2 regions of the Caloramator sp. E03 genome follow, and region 1 is predicted to be linked to the other one. Evidence: riboswitches for the same ligand, from Rfam matches in the RefSeq annotation. Region 1 holds a riboswitch; the other holds the start of a gene.
What was found. A riboswitch is a leader RNA that binds a small molecule or an ion and turns the genes downstream of it on or off. The one in region 1 is predicted to bind FMN.

Region 1 (8,026 bases):
ACCATCCTTTTTTTGAATACTTATCAATTGTTGGTAAAGTAACATTTTTACCTATTCCCCATTGTAATATTAATCCCTGTTTTTGCCTGTCTTCTGGTAAATATCCAATACCCAAGTTTATAGCATCTATCGGACTTTTTATATGGACTTCTTTTCCTTCTATATATACTTTACCTTTATCATAAGGCATAATACCAAACAGAGATTGGCAAACTTCACTTCGCCCAGCACCAACAAGACCTGTAAGACCAAGTATTTCTCCTTTATGAAGAGTAAATGAAACATCAGCAAAATAACCTGTTTTCCCAATTCCTTCTACTCTAAGCAGTTCTTCTCCTATTTTTACCTGTTTTTTAGGAAACATTTGAGTAACTTCACGACCTACCATTGCGACTATAAGTTGCTCATTTGTAATTTCATCTACTCCCCAAGTTCCTATATATTTTGAGTCTCTAAATACCGTAACTCTACTCGCAAGTCTGTACATGTCTTCGAATCTATGAGATATAAATATTATTGATGCACCATTGTCTCTTAATTGTTCTGTAATTTTATAGAGCTGTTCGCTCTCTCTTTTTGTTAATGCAGCTGTTGGTTCATCCATAATAATGATTTTCGCATTAGTAGAGAGAGCTTTTGCAATTTCAACAATCTGCTGTTGTGCCACACTTAATGCTCCCATTTGTGTTTTAGGATCAATATCAGATCCAAGCTCTTTAAGAAGCTTTTTAGCATCATCATGCATCTGTTTCCATAATATTCTTTTTGTTCTTTTATCTATCTTTTCATGGCCCATAAATATATTCTCAGTAACGCTAAGATCAGGATAGCAGGTAACATGCTGATAAATTGCTGCAATACCCATTTTTTGTGCATCCTTGGGGTTTTTAAACTCAACTTTTTGTCCATTTAAGTAAATTTCTCCTGCATCTGGGGAGTGAACTCCCGTAATAACTTTTATAAATGTAGATTTTCCTGCACCATTTTCTCCCATTAAAGCGTGTATTTCACCTGGCTTCAACTGAAAATGGACATGGTCTAAAGCTTTAACACCTGGAAATATCTTTGTTATACCTCTAAGCTCAAGAATATACTCTGACAATTTAAAGTCCCCCTTCTCATCCTCTTAAAGCACAGATTATTAATTTACCAACCTTGTCCATAACCTCTTTCTAGCTTCTTCTCTTCATATCCGCTTTCAAGGTATGCTTTCATAGGATCAGGATTTAAGCCCATCTCTTCTCTTACTTTTTCAAGTAGTGGCCTTACATCTGTTTCAAATGCACATCTTACAATAGATTCAGCTCTCATTACATCATTATTTTCCTGTGCCTTTTTAAGTTCATCTCTGTCAACCAAAAGCGCCTTTGCATAAGCAGTTTGAACATTTAAAACAGATTGAATCATTGCTGGAACTTTCGGTTCTATACAGTGGCTCTGATCTATCATATATGCAATGTTCTTTGCCGTATTTCTTGTTGAAGGATCTATTTCAGCAGATACAAGCTCATTGAATATTAGGAAAAGCTCATAAGGATTAATTGATCCAACAATTAAATCGTCATCTGCATATTTTCTATTATTAAAATGAAAACCTCCTATTTTCCCTTCATCAAGAAGGAATGCAACTATATGTTCTACATTTGCACCCTGGAAGTGATGTCCGATATCTACAAGTACCTGAGCCTTTTCTCCAAGCTTTGTCGCAAATGTATATGACATACCCCAGTCTGCAATGTCAGTATGATAAAATGCAGGCTCAAATGTCTTATATTCAATAAGCATTCTCATATCATCATCAAGTGCGTCATATAATTCTTTTAGGCTCTCCTCTAAATAGTGCTTTCTTGCTCTAAAATCACCCTGACCAGGATAGTTTGTACCATCAGCAATCCAGAGGCTAAGTATCTTGGAATCAACCTTTCTTGCTATTTCTACACACTCAAGCATGTGTTCTACTGCCTTTTTTCTAACTTTCGGATCACTATTGCATACACTTCCAAACTTATATTCATCTTCTTGGAAAAGATTTGGATTAACTGCACCTATTTTTAAATTAAGATTTGCAGCATAATCTTTTACTTTTTCATAATCATCTGTTTTATCCCATGGTATATGTATTGCAACTGTTGGACATATTCCTGTATATTTATGAACCTGAGCTGCATCGTCAAGCTTTTCAAATATATTTCTTGGCATACCTATTTGTTTAAATACTTTAAAACGTGTACCAGAATCTCCATATCCCCATGATGGAGTTTCAACTTTAAATTCCTTAATACTTTTCTTTACCTTTTCTACATCAATTCCTCTTTCAATCTGTTTTTCTTCCCAAACTTTGTACTCAATGCCTGCCATATAAAAGCCTCCTTTTGTTAGAATTATTTTATTAATTTAATAAATTTTTCATAAACTTTATCCCATTCTTGTGTATTTTGTGGTTTATAAGTTTGCATTTGAAATGAATTTCTAATTATTCTTCTTGCATCATTTAAATCTTTAATTGCTCCAAGAGCCATTGCTTGCACTGCTATATTCCCTGCAGCTGTTGCTTCAATTGGTCCTGCAATTACTTCTTTCCCTGTTGCATCTGCTGTAAATTGGCAGAGCATCTTATCCTGTATACCTCCTCCAACTATATGAATTCTGTCAATTTTCTTATATAATATTTTTTCAAGGCACTCTATAGTATATCTATATTTCAATGCAAGACTCTGGGTTATACACCTTATAACTTCTCCCTTCGTAACAGGTACAGTTTGATTAGTTGCCCTACAATAGTTTCTTACTCTATTGGGCATGTCCCCTGGCAGTCCAAACTCATGATAATCTGGATCAATAAAGTTTTCAAAGGGCCTTGCTTCTTTTGCCATTTGTGTTAAATCTGAATAGGTTAATTTCTCTCCTTCTCTTTCCCATTGCCTTTTACTTTCTTGAACAAGCCATAACCCCATGATGTTCTTTAAGAATCTGGTTGTCCCCTCAACTCCCCCTTCATTTGTTATATCTAAATTCATGCTGCTTTCGTTAATTATAGGTTTTTCTAATTCAACACCCATAAGGGACCATGTTCCACAACTTATGTATGCAAAATTCTTGTCTTCGGCTGGAACAGCTGCAACTGCTGAGCCTGTATCATGTGAGGCAACTGAAACTACAGGAATTGCTGAAACATTAAGTTCCTTTTGTATATCTTCAGTAAGGCATCCGATAATTGTACCTGGATTTATAATATTAGTGAAAATTTCCTTAGGCAAATTTAGCTTCTCTATAATCTTCCATGACCATTGTTTTGTAACTGTATTAAAAAGCTGTGTTGTTGTTGCATTCGTATATTCTGTACTTTTTACCCCCGTTAAAAAGTAATTTATTAAATCCGGTATCATAAGAAATGTTTTTGCTTTTTCAAGTATTGATGAATTCTCTAATTTCATAGAATAAAGTTGATAAATAGTATTAAACCACAAAAATTGTATTCCAGTTTCTCTAAATATCTCTTCTTTAGGTATAATTTCAAAAACCTTATCCATTACTCCTTCTGTTCTTATATCTCTATAATGGTATGGATTCCCAAGAAGTTTCCCTTTTTCATCGATAAGTCCAAAATCAACTCCCCATGTATCAACTCCTATTGCGTCAATGTTTTTTTCCTCAATTGATGCCTTTAAAATACCCTGCTTTATTTCATAAAAAAGCCTTAATATATCCCAATGAAGGTTTCCATTTATAGATACAGGATCGTTAGAAAATCTATGAATTTCTTTAAGATCTATTCTACTACCATTAAAAGTTCCAAGTATCGCTCTTCCGCTGCTTGCTCCAAGATCAAAGGCTAAAAACTTATAACTGTCTTTCAATATTATCACCCCGTTATCGTTTTCATGTAAACGTTTACATTTTTGCTAAGACACAGCCTTAAATCCATATAAATTATATTCTCTCTATTTCATTTCTTAATATATCAGTTGAACGTCTAATTACCATCTCCCCGTTTAATACAATTGTTCTATTTTTTGCATTTGGATGATTAACTTTATTTATAAAAAGATTAATTGCTTCTTTTGCTATCTCTTCAATAGGCTGTCTATAAGTAGTAAGTGGAGGAGAAATTAATCTAGACATATATATATCATCAAAACCTGCAATTGCTACATCTTCAGGTATTCTAAGACCAATTGTCTTTATATAATTCATTGCTCCTATTGCCATTAAATCTGTTGACGATACTATTGCAGAAGGGTTTAATTTTTTATCTGTAAAAAAATATTTTGCTGCCTCATATCCACTTTGAATATGATAATTTCCCTCATAAACTAATTCATCCCTAAATTCTATTCCTGCCTCAATTAGTGCATCTTTATACCCATAAAACCTATCATTCGCTACTTTATATTTTGCAATTGATTTTACAAAACCAATATTTTTGTGGCCAAGTGATATTAAATGTTTTGTAATTTCTTTCATTCCCTTGTATCCATCAGTATAGACAGAATTTACAGGCTTATCTAATTGCAAATTATCCATAAATATTATTGGAATTTTTTTTGAAAGCTCAAGCAAATATTTAATAGTTTCTTTATCCCCTCTATAGGTACAAATTATCAATCCATCAATGTTTCTATTTATCAAATCATCTATACAATTTATATCTTCATTTATATCTTCACCAGTTGAAGATACTATTACATGGTATCCTTCTTTCTTTGCTGCATCTTCTATATATTTAAAAAGTTCATAATAGAAAGGGTTTATATAATCAGGTATTGTAATCCCTATTGTCTTTGACTTTTTCGTTCTCATTCCTTGAGCAATGATATTAGGCTTATAATTCAGTTCTTCTATTGCCTTCATAATTGTTTCTTTAGTTTTATAATTTACAGGAGCTGTATTATTTAATACTCTTGATACTGTTGCAACCGATACCCCTGAGCGCTTTGCCACGTCTTTAATAGTTGCCATTTCAACACCTCTTATCAATGAATACGTTATCATGAAATTGTTTTCATATATATTTTATAACAAAATAATCAAAATCGTCAATAGATTGTTGAAAATTTCAGAAATATTAAATTAAATATAAAATTTAATTTTTTTAATATATTTTAGCTAATGATTTATTAACGATAAATTATTTCAAATATCAAAAGAGTTATCTATTACTTTAAGGTTTTATTAACCTACATACAAAAAATTTTGCTCATAGCCATTTAAAAAGCTATGAGCTGAGATAAACTAATCCTATAATTAAGCTAAATTTATTTGTGTAGTATTGGTGACACTTTTTTATAAACAAGTAAAGTTATTAAAGATACTATTATTCCTTTTAAAATATTAAAAGGTAATATACTATATATTATAAGAGTATTTATATCCTTTACATTTTTATTTACCTTTGAAGCTATACCAACAACAGCTTTTATTGGAAACATTAATACTTTCTCATAGAGAGGAAGAAATATGAAATAATTTCCAAGAGATGCTATGATAGCCATAGCTACAGTTCCACATATTAAAGAAAAAACAGCTCCTTTTTTTGTTTTATTCTTCTTATATATTACCCCAGCAGTAAATACCATTGCAAAGCCTACTATAAAATTAGCAAACTCTCCAATTCCCGCTGTACTATTTTTAACTATAAGATGAAGCAAATTCTTTATAAATTCAACTAATACACCAGCAAAGGGCCCAATTGAAAAAGCAGCAAAAAGGGCAGGTATATCGCTTATATCAATCTTTAAAAAATCTGGAAACATAGGTAGTGGGAATTCCAAAAACATAAGTATAAAAGCCATAGCAGATAAAACTGAAATTTTAATTAGAGAAGATATTTTTTTGTGTGTCATAAAAACCCTCCTTATTTATCAGGGCAAGTAAACAAAAAACTCCTGAATCTTCAGGAGTTAAATAACAATTTTATCTTCTTCCATCCAGACTTTACTGTCGGCTCCGGAGTTTCACCGGATCATACCTTTCGGCTCGCGGGCTATACCGCCGGTCAGGAATTTCACCTTGCCCTGAAGATTATATTTATTTCTCTTATAAATATTATACAACAAATCTTGATAAGTCAAGTATTTTTATATATTTTCTCTTTGTTTCTATTATCTTTTCTTTTTTCATCTCAGAAACTATTCTTGATAGAGTCTCCCTTGTCATATTTAGTATAGAAGCTATTTGTGCAAGATTAATATCAAGGGTTACAATAATATGACCATTTTCATCTATTTTACTATAATCCTTAAAATATTCCTTTACAAAATTTACAAAGGAGGTTCTACATTCACCTGTTGCAAGGCTTCCCTGCCTTAAAGTCATAGTTCTAATAGAATTTACAATAATCCTTTGAAATTCCTCCCTTATAGCCTCATTATTTTGAATTAATTGTTTTATAGGTTCTTTTTGAATTGCATAGATGTAACAATTAGTAAGGGCTTTATAACTTACAACTTCCGGCATATTAATAAAGGAAGAATGTCCAAAAAAATCTCCTGAAAAAAGATAACCATAACAGAACTTCCTATCGTATAAGCCTTTTTTAACTAAAACCACCTTGCCTCTTTCAATAAAATAGATATAATCGTCAATAATGCCTTCCTTAATAATAATCTCATCCTTTATATATAAAATTTTTTTATATTTATTTTGAAGATTTTCCTCAATAAACTTTTTATAATATTGTATATCTTCCTTAGTATTGTTAGAATAAGAAGATACTATCTCTTTGTAAAGTTCATAGTTTACCATACTATCCCACGCCTTTTAATTAAAATTCAATCAGTATTAATTATCGAATTAAAAAGATAAATATTTATATTTTTTTATAAAAAAATTGCAGGTTTTTCCCTGCAATTATTTCTCATATACAATTTTTCCATCTATAAGTACATACATTGCTTTTGATTGTACATCAAATGGATGTTTATTAAACACTACAATATCTGCATCCTTTCCAACCTCAATAGAACCAACCCTATCATCAATACCTAATATCTCAGCTGGATTTATAGTTATAGCTTTTAAAGCAGTTTCCTCATCAAGACCAGCCTTTACTGCAAGAGCTGCACAAAGAGGTAGATAGTGTACAGGAATTACAGGATGATCCGTCATAAGAGCTATTTTAACCCCTGCCTTTGCAAGGACTGCAGCTGTTTCAAAGGTTAGTTCTCTAAGCTCTATCTTTGATCTTTCAGTAAGAGATGGTCCAACTATTGCTGGATAACCTTCCTTTGCAAGTTCATCAGCAATCAAATGTCCTTCAGTACAATGATCAAGAGTTAATTTTAAATTGAACTCTTTAGCAATTCTTATTGCTGTAAATATATCATCTGCCCTGTGTGCGTGGGCCTTTAAAGGAATTTTCCCTTCCATAACAGGAATTAAGCTTTCCATTTTAATATCAAAATCCGGCATATCATCCTCATCTTTTTTTCCAGCCTCTTTAGCCTTTATATAATCCTTTGTTTTGTATAGATAATCCCTAAGTATTGCAGCTATTGCCATTCTTGTAGTTGGCATCTGATGCTTATCATCATAAGTTGACTTGGGGTTTTCGCCAAAGGCAACCTTCATAGCTGCAGGCTCTTTTACTATCATATCATCAATTCTTTTTCCCTTAGTTTTTATAACTGTAAAGGTTCCTCCAATAACATTAGCACTTCCAGGGCCAGTACATACACAGGTAATACCATTTTCATAAGCCTCTTTAAAGCATTTATCCATTGGATTTATAGCATCTATCGCTCTAAGATGGGGTGTTGCAGGATCTGTTGCCTCATTTCCGTCAGCTCCTTCAAATCCAACTGCATCCTCCCACATACCTATATGGCAGTGAGCATCTATAATACCTGGCATTATATACCCACCATTAGCGTCTAAAACTTTACAATCTCCTTCAATATCTAAATTCCTTCCTACTTTAATTATTTTACCATTATCAATTAAAACCTCTCCATTATCAATATTTTCTCCTGCCATAGATAAAACTGTCCCATTTTTAATAAGTATCATTTAATAACCTCCCATCTAT
Region 2 (8,026 bases), 940 kb from region 1:
TATAAATAAAGCTGAACACGACAACTTTACTATTCAACTTGCAAGAATCGAAGGCTCTGTTAATGAAATTAAAAGTGAAGTTGTTAAGGGGCAGGAAGCCTATAATTTTGTGCAGGGAATTAAAAATATTTTAGTTAAGTAAGGCTTTAAGGCCTTTTTATTTTGAAAATAAATCTTTTTAAAAGCAAATCAAATTTAATTTTGTTTCTCTCAAAAAATCATTAATACTAAATTATTTTCACATCATTTTAATATATTCCCATGTAAATATTTTAAAATATATTTTCTTAAAACACTATGCACAAAAACTTGTAACACATTTTCCCTTTCGTAAATATTCTAAATTATTAGGGGGTGGTGTTTTTGAACATACTAAGCAAATTTTCACCAGTAATTTTAGCGCTGTTTGCAACTTTATTTACTTACTCTGTAACAGCTCTTGGGGCATCATTAGTATTCTTTTTTAAAGATGTAAATAAAAAAATTTTAAATTCAATGCTTGGCTTTTCAGCAGGTGTTATGATAGCTGCAAGTTTTTGGTCCCTATTATCCCCTGCTATTGAAATGTGCAAAGGCAGCAATCAAAGCCCAGTAATTCCAACAGCCTTAGGCTTTTTGCTTGGGGGGCTCTTTATATACTTTACAGATATATCAGTTAATAAAATAGATGTTTTCAGGGAAAAGGAAGAAAATAATAAATCATGGAAGAGGATGTTTCTTTTAATACTTGCAATAACCCTTCATAATATCCCTGAAGGCCTTGCGGTTGGAGTTGCCTTTGGTGCTTTAAAATTTCAAAGCACTCAATCTGTGCTGATTGCTGCAATATCCCTTGCAGTAGGAATTGGTATACAAAACTTCCCTGAAGGGGCTGCTGTATCCCTTCCCTTAAGGCGTGAAGGAAGTTCAACCTTTAAAAGCTTTATGTACGGTCAGGCTTCAGCAATAGTTGAGCCTATCGCCGGAGTTATAGGAGCTTACCTTGTAACTTTTATAAAAGCAATCCTTCCCTATGCCCTATCTTTTGCAGCTGGTGCAATGATATATGTAAGTGCAAAGGAGCTTATACCGGAATCCCAGTCGGAAGGCAATGAGGGAATTATAAGCATTGTAACTTTAATAGGATTTGCAATAATGATGGTTTTAGATGTGGCCTTAGGATAATTGTATTATTTTTGAGCGAAATAAGTAACCGTCCCCAGGCCTGTCCTTAAATTCCCAAATGGGACGGTTACTTATTTTATGTATTTTAATTCACTTTCTATATCCACATTCTCCGGTGCCTGGCACCGGAGAATGTGGACCAGATAATAACAAAAAAAGGCTGTGAACTACACAGCCTCTCTTTATTTTTATAACTGTTTTAAAAGGTTTGCCATCTCTATCCCAGCGATTGCAGCGTCATAGCCCTTGTTTCCTGCCTTTGTTCCTGCTCTTTCTATGGCCTGCTCTATTGTATCCGTCGTTAAAACCCCAAATATTATAGGCACTCCAAGCTCTAAGGATGCATTTGCAATTCCCTTTGAAACTTCGCTTGAAACATAGTCAAAATGAGGAGTTGCTCCCCTTATTACTGCCCCAAGGCATATTACGCTGTCGTACTTTTTAGATTGTGCCATCTTCTTTGCAGTAAGGGGTATTTCAAAGGCCCCTGGAACATAGGCAATATCTATGTTTTTTTCTTCTGCTCCGTGGCGCAAAAGTCCATCCATTGCCCCTGATAAAAGTTTTGAACCTATAAACTCGTTAAACCTTCCCACTACTATTCCAAATTTAAGTCCTGTAGCTATAAGTTTTCCTTCATATGTTGCCATCCTGCTCATCCTCCATTTTTAAAATATGTCCCATTTTTTCCTTTTTAGTTTTTAAATAAAACTCATTTTTTTCATTCCTGCCTGTTTCTATAGGAACTCTTTCTACTATTTCAAGCTCATAGCCTGAAAGCCCTGAAATCTTTTTAGGGTTGTTAGTCATAAGCCTTATTTTTTTAACTCCAAGGTCTGATAATATCTGGGCACCAATTCCATAATCCCTTAAATCCGCTGGAAAGCCAAGGGCGATGTTTGCCTCAACAGTATCCATTCCCTTATCCTGAAGCTCGTAGGCCTTAATCTTATTTATAAGCCCAATGCCTCTTCCCTCCTGCCTCATATATAGTATTACTCCTCTTCCCTCTTCATTTATTTTCTTTGCAGAAAATGCAAACTGCTCCCCGCAGTCGCACCTTAAAGAGCCAAAGACATCTCCAGTTAAGCATTCAGAGTGAACCCTTACTAAAACCGGCTCCCCATCGTCAACTTTACCTTTAATAAGGGCAACATGGTGCTCTCCGTTTAATTTATTTACATAACCTATTATTGTAAAATCGCCGTATTTAGTAGGAAGATTAGCCTTAGCCTCTCTTACTACGAATTTCTCTGTTTTTCTTCTGTAGGCTATAAGGTCAGCTATAGTTATAATCTTTAAACCATGCTTTTTAGAAAACTCAATAAGCTGGGGAACCCTTGCCATTGTTCCGTCATCATTCATTATCTCGCATATAACCCCTGCAGGATAAAGCCCTGCAATTTTGGCTAAGTCAACAGCAGCCTCTGTATGTCCTGCCCTTACTAATACTCCTCCTTCCCTTGCTTCAAGGGGAAATACATGCCCAGGCCTTTTAAAATCCGAAGGCTTTGAATTCTCATCAAGAACCTTCTTTATAGTGGCGGCCCTTTCAATGGCAGATATACCCGTTGTAGTATCGCATGAGTCGATTGATACTGTAAAGGCTGTTTTATGAATATCAGTGTTGTCACTAACCATTGGAAAAATCTCAAGCTCCCTTAGCCTCTCTCTTATAATTGGCATACATATAAGCCCTCTCCCATACTTTGCCATAAAGTTTATGCTCTCAGCAGTAACCTTTTGTGCCGCCATCAAAAGGTCTCCCTCGTTTTCCCTGTTCTCGTCATCTACAACTATTACCATTTTGCCATTTTTTATATCTAAAATTGCTTCTTCTATGGTATTGAACATATCATCACCTCTTTAAATCAGGAATCCATTGTCCCTTAAAAATTCCATGTCTAATCCTTTTTTAGAATTAAACTTCATCATCTTCTCAACATATTTTGAAAGAATGTCACACTCAATGTTAACTTCATCCCCAGTCTTTTTATAAAAAAGAACTGTACTTTGGAGGGTATGGGGTATTATTGAGACTTTAAAAGTAAAATCATCAACAAATGCAACTGTAAGGCTTATTCCGTCAATTGCTACTGAGCCTTTATAAACTATATATTTTAATATTTCAAAGGGCGCTTTAATTTCAAACCATACTGCAATCTCATCCCTTTGAATGCTCTTAATAGTCCCGACTCCATCAACATGGCCGGATACTATATGCCCCCCAAAGCGGTCTGATAGCTTTAATGCCCTTTCAAGATTTACACAGTCGTTTGGTTTTAAGTTTTTAAGGTTTGTTTTAATAAATGTCTCTGTCATTATATATGCAGTAAAATTATTTGAGCTGTAATCCGTTACCGTAAGGCATACTCCGTTTACTGCTATGCTGTCACCAAATTTCACATCTTCTAAAACCTTATCCGCGTTTATTATTAATTTTGCTGATTTTTCGCCCTTTATTATTTTATTTATCTTTCCAATCTCCTCTACAATTCCAGTAAACAAACTATCACCTCTTTATATAGCCCTCGTAAAGTATGTCTTCATCAAAGCTTTTAATGTTTATGTCTTCTATTTTTACAGCATCTTTTATAAACTCAAATCCCTCTCCTTCAACAGGGGTTTTAGAGCTTTCTCCTCCTATTATTTTAGGAGCGATAAATATCATAACCTTATCGACTACTCCTTCCTTTAGAGCGGAAAAGTTCAAAGTTCCTCCTCCCTCTAAAAGGACGCTGTCTATATTAAGCTCCCCGAGGGATTTTATAAGATACTTAATGTCTACTTTGTTATCCTTAAGGGGGGTTTTAATTATATAAGCTCCGAGATTCTTTAGTTTTTCTATTTTATTATTATCTGCATATTCGCTGCAGGCTATTATTGTTTTGGAAACTTTAGTATCAAGAACATTGGAATTTAAAGGTATTTTAAGGTTTGTATCTACTATTATCCTCGTTAAATCCTTTATAACATTTCCTTCTTTTCTTGCTGTAAGGTGGGGATTATCATTGATTACAGTGCCTATGCCAACCATTATTGCGCTTACCCTTTGTCTTACCTTATGTACATATTCCCTCGATTTTTCATTTGTAATCCATTTAGAGTCTCCGCTAAAGGATGCTATCTTTCCATCGAGAGTCATTGCACTTTTTAATATTACAAAGGGAGTCTTTGTTGTAATATATTTTATAAATATTTCATTAAGCTTTCTTGCCTCATCTTCCATAACTCCAAGTCTTACATCTATTCCGCTTTTTATAAGCTTTTCAATTCCCTTCCCTGAAACAATAGGGTTAGGATCCCTCATAGCAGCAACAACCCTTTTAATTTTCTTCTCAATTATTGCATCTGCGCAGGGAGGAGTTTTTCCATAGTGGCTGCAGGGCTCTAAAGTAACATAAAGGGTTGAACCTTCAACATCATCCTTTGCATTTTTAAAGGCGTTTATCTCTGCGTGGGGCCCTCCATAGCGCTCATGATAACCTTCACCAATAATCTTTCCCTCTTTAACAATAACAGCACCTACAAGAGGATTAGGGTTTGTATAGCCCTCACCTAATTTTGCAAGTTCTAAGGCTCTTTTCATATATAACTCGTCCATTAAATCACCTCAAATAAAAAAGCTCTGAAGATATTATCCTCAGAGCACAAAAAATCTATACATAAACATGCACCTCCTTCTTCCATCCAGACTTTACTGTCGGCTCTGGAATTTCACCAGAATCTGCAGCATAATGCTGCTCGCGGGCTGTACCGCCGGTCGGGAATTGCACCCTGCCCTGAAGGATAAATATATAATTTTATAGATATTATACCACTAACATATCAACAAATCAAATTTTAAATCTTTGTATCATCTCATTTAGTTTTTCAGCAGCCTCATTCTGGCTGTGGATAGATATAGCAACTTTCTCTATTGCCTTTGTAGTTTCATTAACGTTTTCCATAATCATCTGAGCCTGTTCGCCTGTCTTTTGAGAATTTGCCGCCATATTAGCAGCTGCATCGGAAACCTGCCCAACTGTAGCTGTAAGCTCTTCTGACATAGCAGCTATTTCCTGTGACATTCTGCTTACAAAATCAGCATCCTTATAATACTGCTTTCCTGTTTCACCATATACTTTAAATTGCTGCCTTACATTGCTGTTTATAAAGTTTAGCATGTCACTGTTAGCCTCAATGCGGGTCTTTGACAGTTGCAAGACAAAAAAAGTGCCTTAAAGCCTTGATATAGGCTTATTTTTTTGTCAAATTTTAAATTTTTATAGTGCACAATGTGTAACAATGTGTTATAATATAGATATAAATATATGAAGAGATGTGAAAAAATGAGATTACAAATTGTTAAATCAAAAAATGCAGCATCCTTATATGTAGTTAAATCTGTTTATGAAAAAGGCAAGCGTACATCAAAAGTAGTTGAGAAGCTTGGCACTTATGATGAACTTTTAAAAAAACTAAACGGACAAGACCCTATAGAATGGGGGAAGAGGTACGTTGAAGAGTTAAATAGAAAAGAAAAAGAAGAGAAAAGAGAAATATTAGTAAAATACTCGCCTGTTAAACAAATTAACAAGGACGAACAGCATACTTTTAATGGTAGTTACTTGTTTTTACAAAAAATATATAACGAGCTTGGGCTGCAAAATATCTGTAAAAATATTTCGGATAAACATAAATTTAATTTTAATCTAAATTCAATACTATCAAGATTAATTTATGCAAGAATTATTTATCCATCATCTAAGCTTGCTACATACGAACTATCAAAAAAATTTATTGAGCAGCCTGATTTTGAGCTTCAGCATATTTATAGAGCTTTAGAAGTGATTTCACAAGAAACAGATTTTATTCAGTCAGAATTATACAAGAACAGTCTTAAAGTTTGCAATCGTAATAAAGGAGTTCTCTATTATGACTGCACCAACTATTTCTTTGAAATTGAACAGGAAGAAGGATTAAAACAGTATGGAGTATCGAAGGAACATAGACCCAATCCAATTGTTCAAATGGGACTTTTCATGGATGGAGACGGCATCCCCCTTGCATTTTGTATAAACAAAGGTAATACTAATGAACAAGTAACTTTAAAACCTTTAGAGCAAAAAATTATATCCGAATTTGGGCTTTCAAAATTTATCATTTGTACAGATGCAGGGCTTGCATCTACAGCAAACAGAAAATTTAATAATATACAAAATCGAGCTTTTATTACTACACAATCTATTAAAAAATTAAAATCACATTTAAAAGAATGGGCGTTAGACCCCAAAGGATGGCATCTTAGCGATTCAGACAAAGTATATAATTTAAACGAAATTGACGAAGAAACAGATATTAATAAAATTTTTTATAAGGAACGCTGGATAAAAGAAGACGGGCTTGAACAAAAACTTATTGTAACATTTTCCTTGAAATATAGAAACTATCAAAGAACTATAAGAGGTAACCAAATAGAGAGAGCTCAAGAGGTTATTGATACCAATCCTACAAAATTGAAGAAATGTAATGCTAATGATTACAAACGCTTTATTTCAAAGACTCACTGCACACCTGACGGTGAAGTAGCTGAAAAAGAATTATACAGCATTAATGCTGATTTAATAGCACAAGAGGCAATGTATGATGGTTTTTACGCAGTATGTACAAATATAAGTGATGATGCTGCCGCAATTATAAAAATTAATAGAAGGCGTTGGGAAATAGAAGAGTCCTTCCGTATTATGAAATCAGAGTTTAAGGCAAGACCAGTATATTTAAGAAGAGATGATAGAATAAAAGCGCATTTTACAACTTGTTTCATTTCCCTGATGATATATAGGCTATTAGAAAAAAAGCTTTCAGAAAAATATACGTGTAGCGATATTATATCAGGACTTAGAGAAATGAATTTTTATGAGATTAAGAATGAGGGCTATATTCCAATATATACAAGGACCGATTTTACAGATGATTTACATGACAAATTTGGCTTTAGAACGGATTATCAAATAATTAATATGAAACAAATGAAAAAAATTTTTAAAGACACGAAAAAATAAAAAACATTGTTCACTTTTTTGAAAAGTATAAAAGCCTGAGAGCCCTTGATATTCAATGGTTCTACAGGCTTTTTGCTTCGCGCAACTGTCAAAGATGAGATTATACCACTAACATATCAACAAATCAAATTTTAAATCTTTGTATCATCTCATTTAGTTTTTCAGCAGCCTCATTCTGGCTGTGGATAGATATAGCAACTTTCTCTATTGCCTTTGTAGTTTCATTAACGTTTTCCATAATCATCTGAGCCTGTTCGCCTGTCTTTTGAGAATTTGCCGCCATATTAGCAGCTGCATCGGAAACCTGCCCAACTGTAGCTGTAAGCTCTTCTGACATAGCAGCTATTTCCTGTGACATTCTGCTTACAAAATCAGCATCCTTATAATACTGCTTTCCTGTTTCACCATATACTTTAAATTGCTGCCTTACATTGCTGTTTATAAAGTTTAGCATGTCACTGTTAGCCTCAATGCTTTCCTTAAATGCTCTTTGAACATTTACAATCGTCTCCTGAATATTTTTAACAGCCTCCGATGACTGCTCTGCAAGTTTTCTAACCTCATCAGCAACAACTGCAAATCCTCTTCCCATCTCTCCAGCCCTTGCGGCTTCAATTGCCGCATTAAGAGCAAGAAGGTTTGTCTGCTCTGCTATGCTTCCTATTGTATCTGCCATAACCTTTATATTGTCTACTATTTTGCCTTTCTCAATCACATTTTCCATAAGCTTTTTCTTTTCTTCAAATATTTTTTCGTTATCTTCAATTGCTCTTTCGCTGTTTTTTTGAACTTCAAAGGCCCTTTCTTTAAATTCATTT

Region 2: another riboswitch for FMN. It lies ahead of ribD (bifunctional diaminohydroxyphosphoribosylaminopyrimidine deaminase/5-amino-6-(5-phosphoribosylamino)uracil reductase RibD); the one in region 1 lies ahead of FDN13_RS09615 (ECF transporter S component).

Annotation. Positions count from the first base shown of each region.
Region 1 is NZ_CP040093.1:1,958,416-1,966,441, reverse strand. Features, by position in the region: gene FDN13_RS09635 (sugar ABC transporter ATP-binding protein) at 1-1,102, opposite strand, end outside; gene rhaI (L-rhamnose isomerase) at 1,147-2,358, opposite strand; gene rhaB (rhamnulokinase) at 2,382-3,866, opposite strand; gene FDN13_RS09620 (LacI family DNA-binding transcriptional regulator) at 3,931-4,959, opposite strand; gene FDN13_RS09615 (ECF transporter S component) at 5,256-5,843, opposite strand; FMN riboswitch at 5,912-6,026, opposite strand; gene FDN13_RS09610 (Crp/Fnr family transcriptional regulator) at 6,046-6,744, opposite strand; gene FDN13_RS09605 (amidohydrolase) at 6,850-8,007, opposite strand; gene FDN13_RS09600 (Tex family protein) at 8,023-8,026, opposite strand, start outside.
Region 2 is NZ_CP040093.1:1,021,998-1,030,023, forward strand. Features, by position in the region: gene FDN13_RS05250 (hypothetical protein) at 1-142, shown strand, start outside; gene FDN13_RS05255 (ZIP family metal transporter) at 364-1,164, shown strand; gene ribH (6,7-dimethyl-8-ribityllumazine synthase) at 1,353-1,814, opposite strand; gene FDN13_RS05265 (bifunctional 3,4-dihydroxy-2-butanone-4-phosphate synthase/GTP cyclohydrolase II) at 1,801-3,018, opposite strand; gene FDN13_RS05270 (riboflavin synthase) at 3,031-3,672, opposite strand; gene ribD (bifunctional diaminohydroxyphosphoribosylaminopyrimidine deaminase/5-amino-6-(5-phosphoribosylamino)uracil reductase RibD) at 3,677-4,768, opposite strand; FMN riboswitch at 4,839-4,958, opposite strand; gene FDN13_RS05280 (methyl-accepting chemotaxis protein) at 5,001-5,330, opposite strand; gene FDN13_RS05285 (IS1634 family transposase) at 5,496-7,208, shown strand; gene FDN13_RS05290 (methyl-accepting chemotaxis protein) at 7,333-8,026, opposite strand, start outside.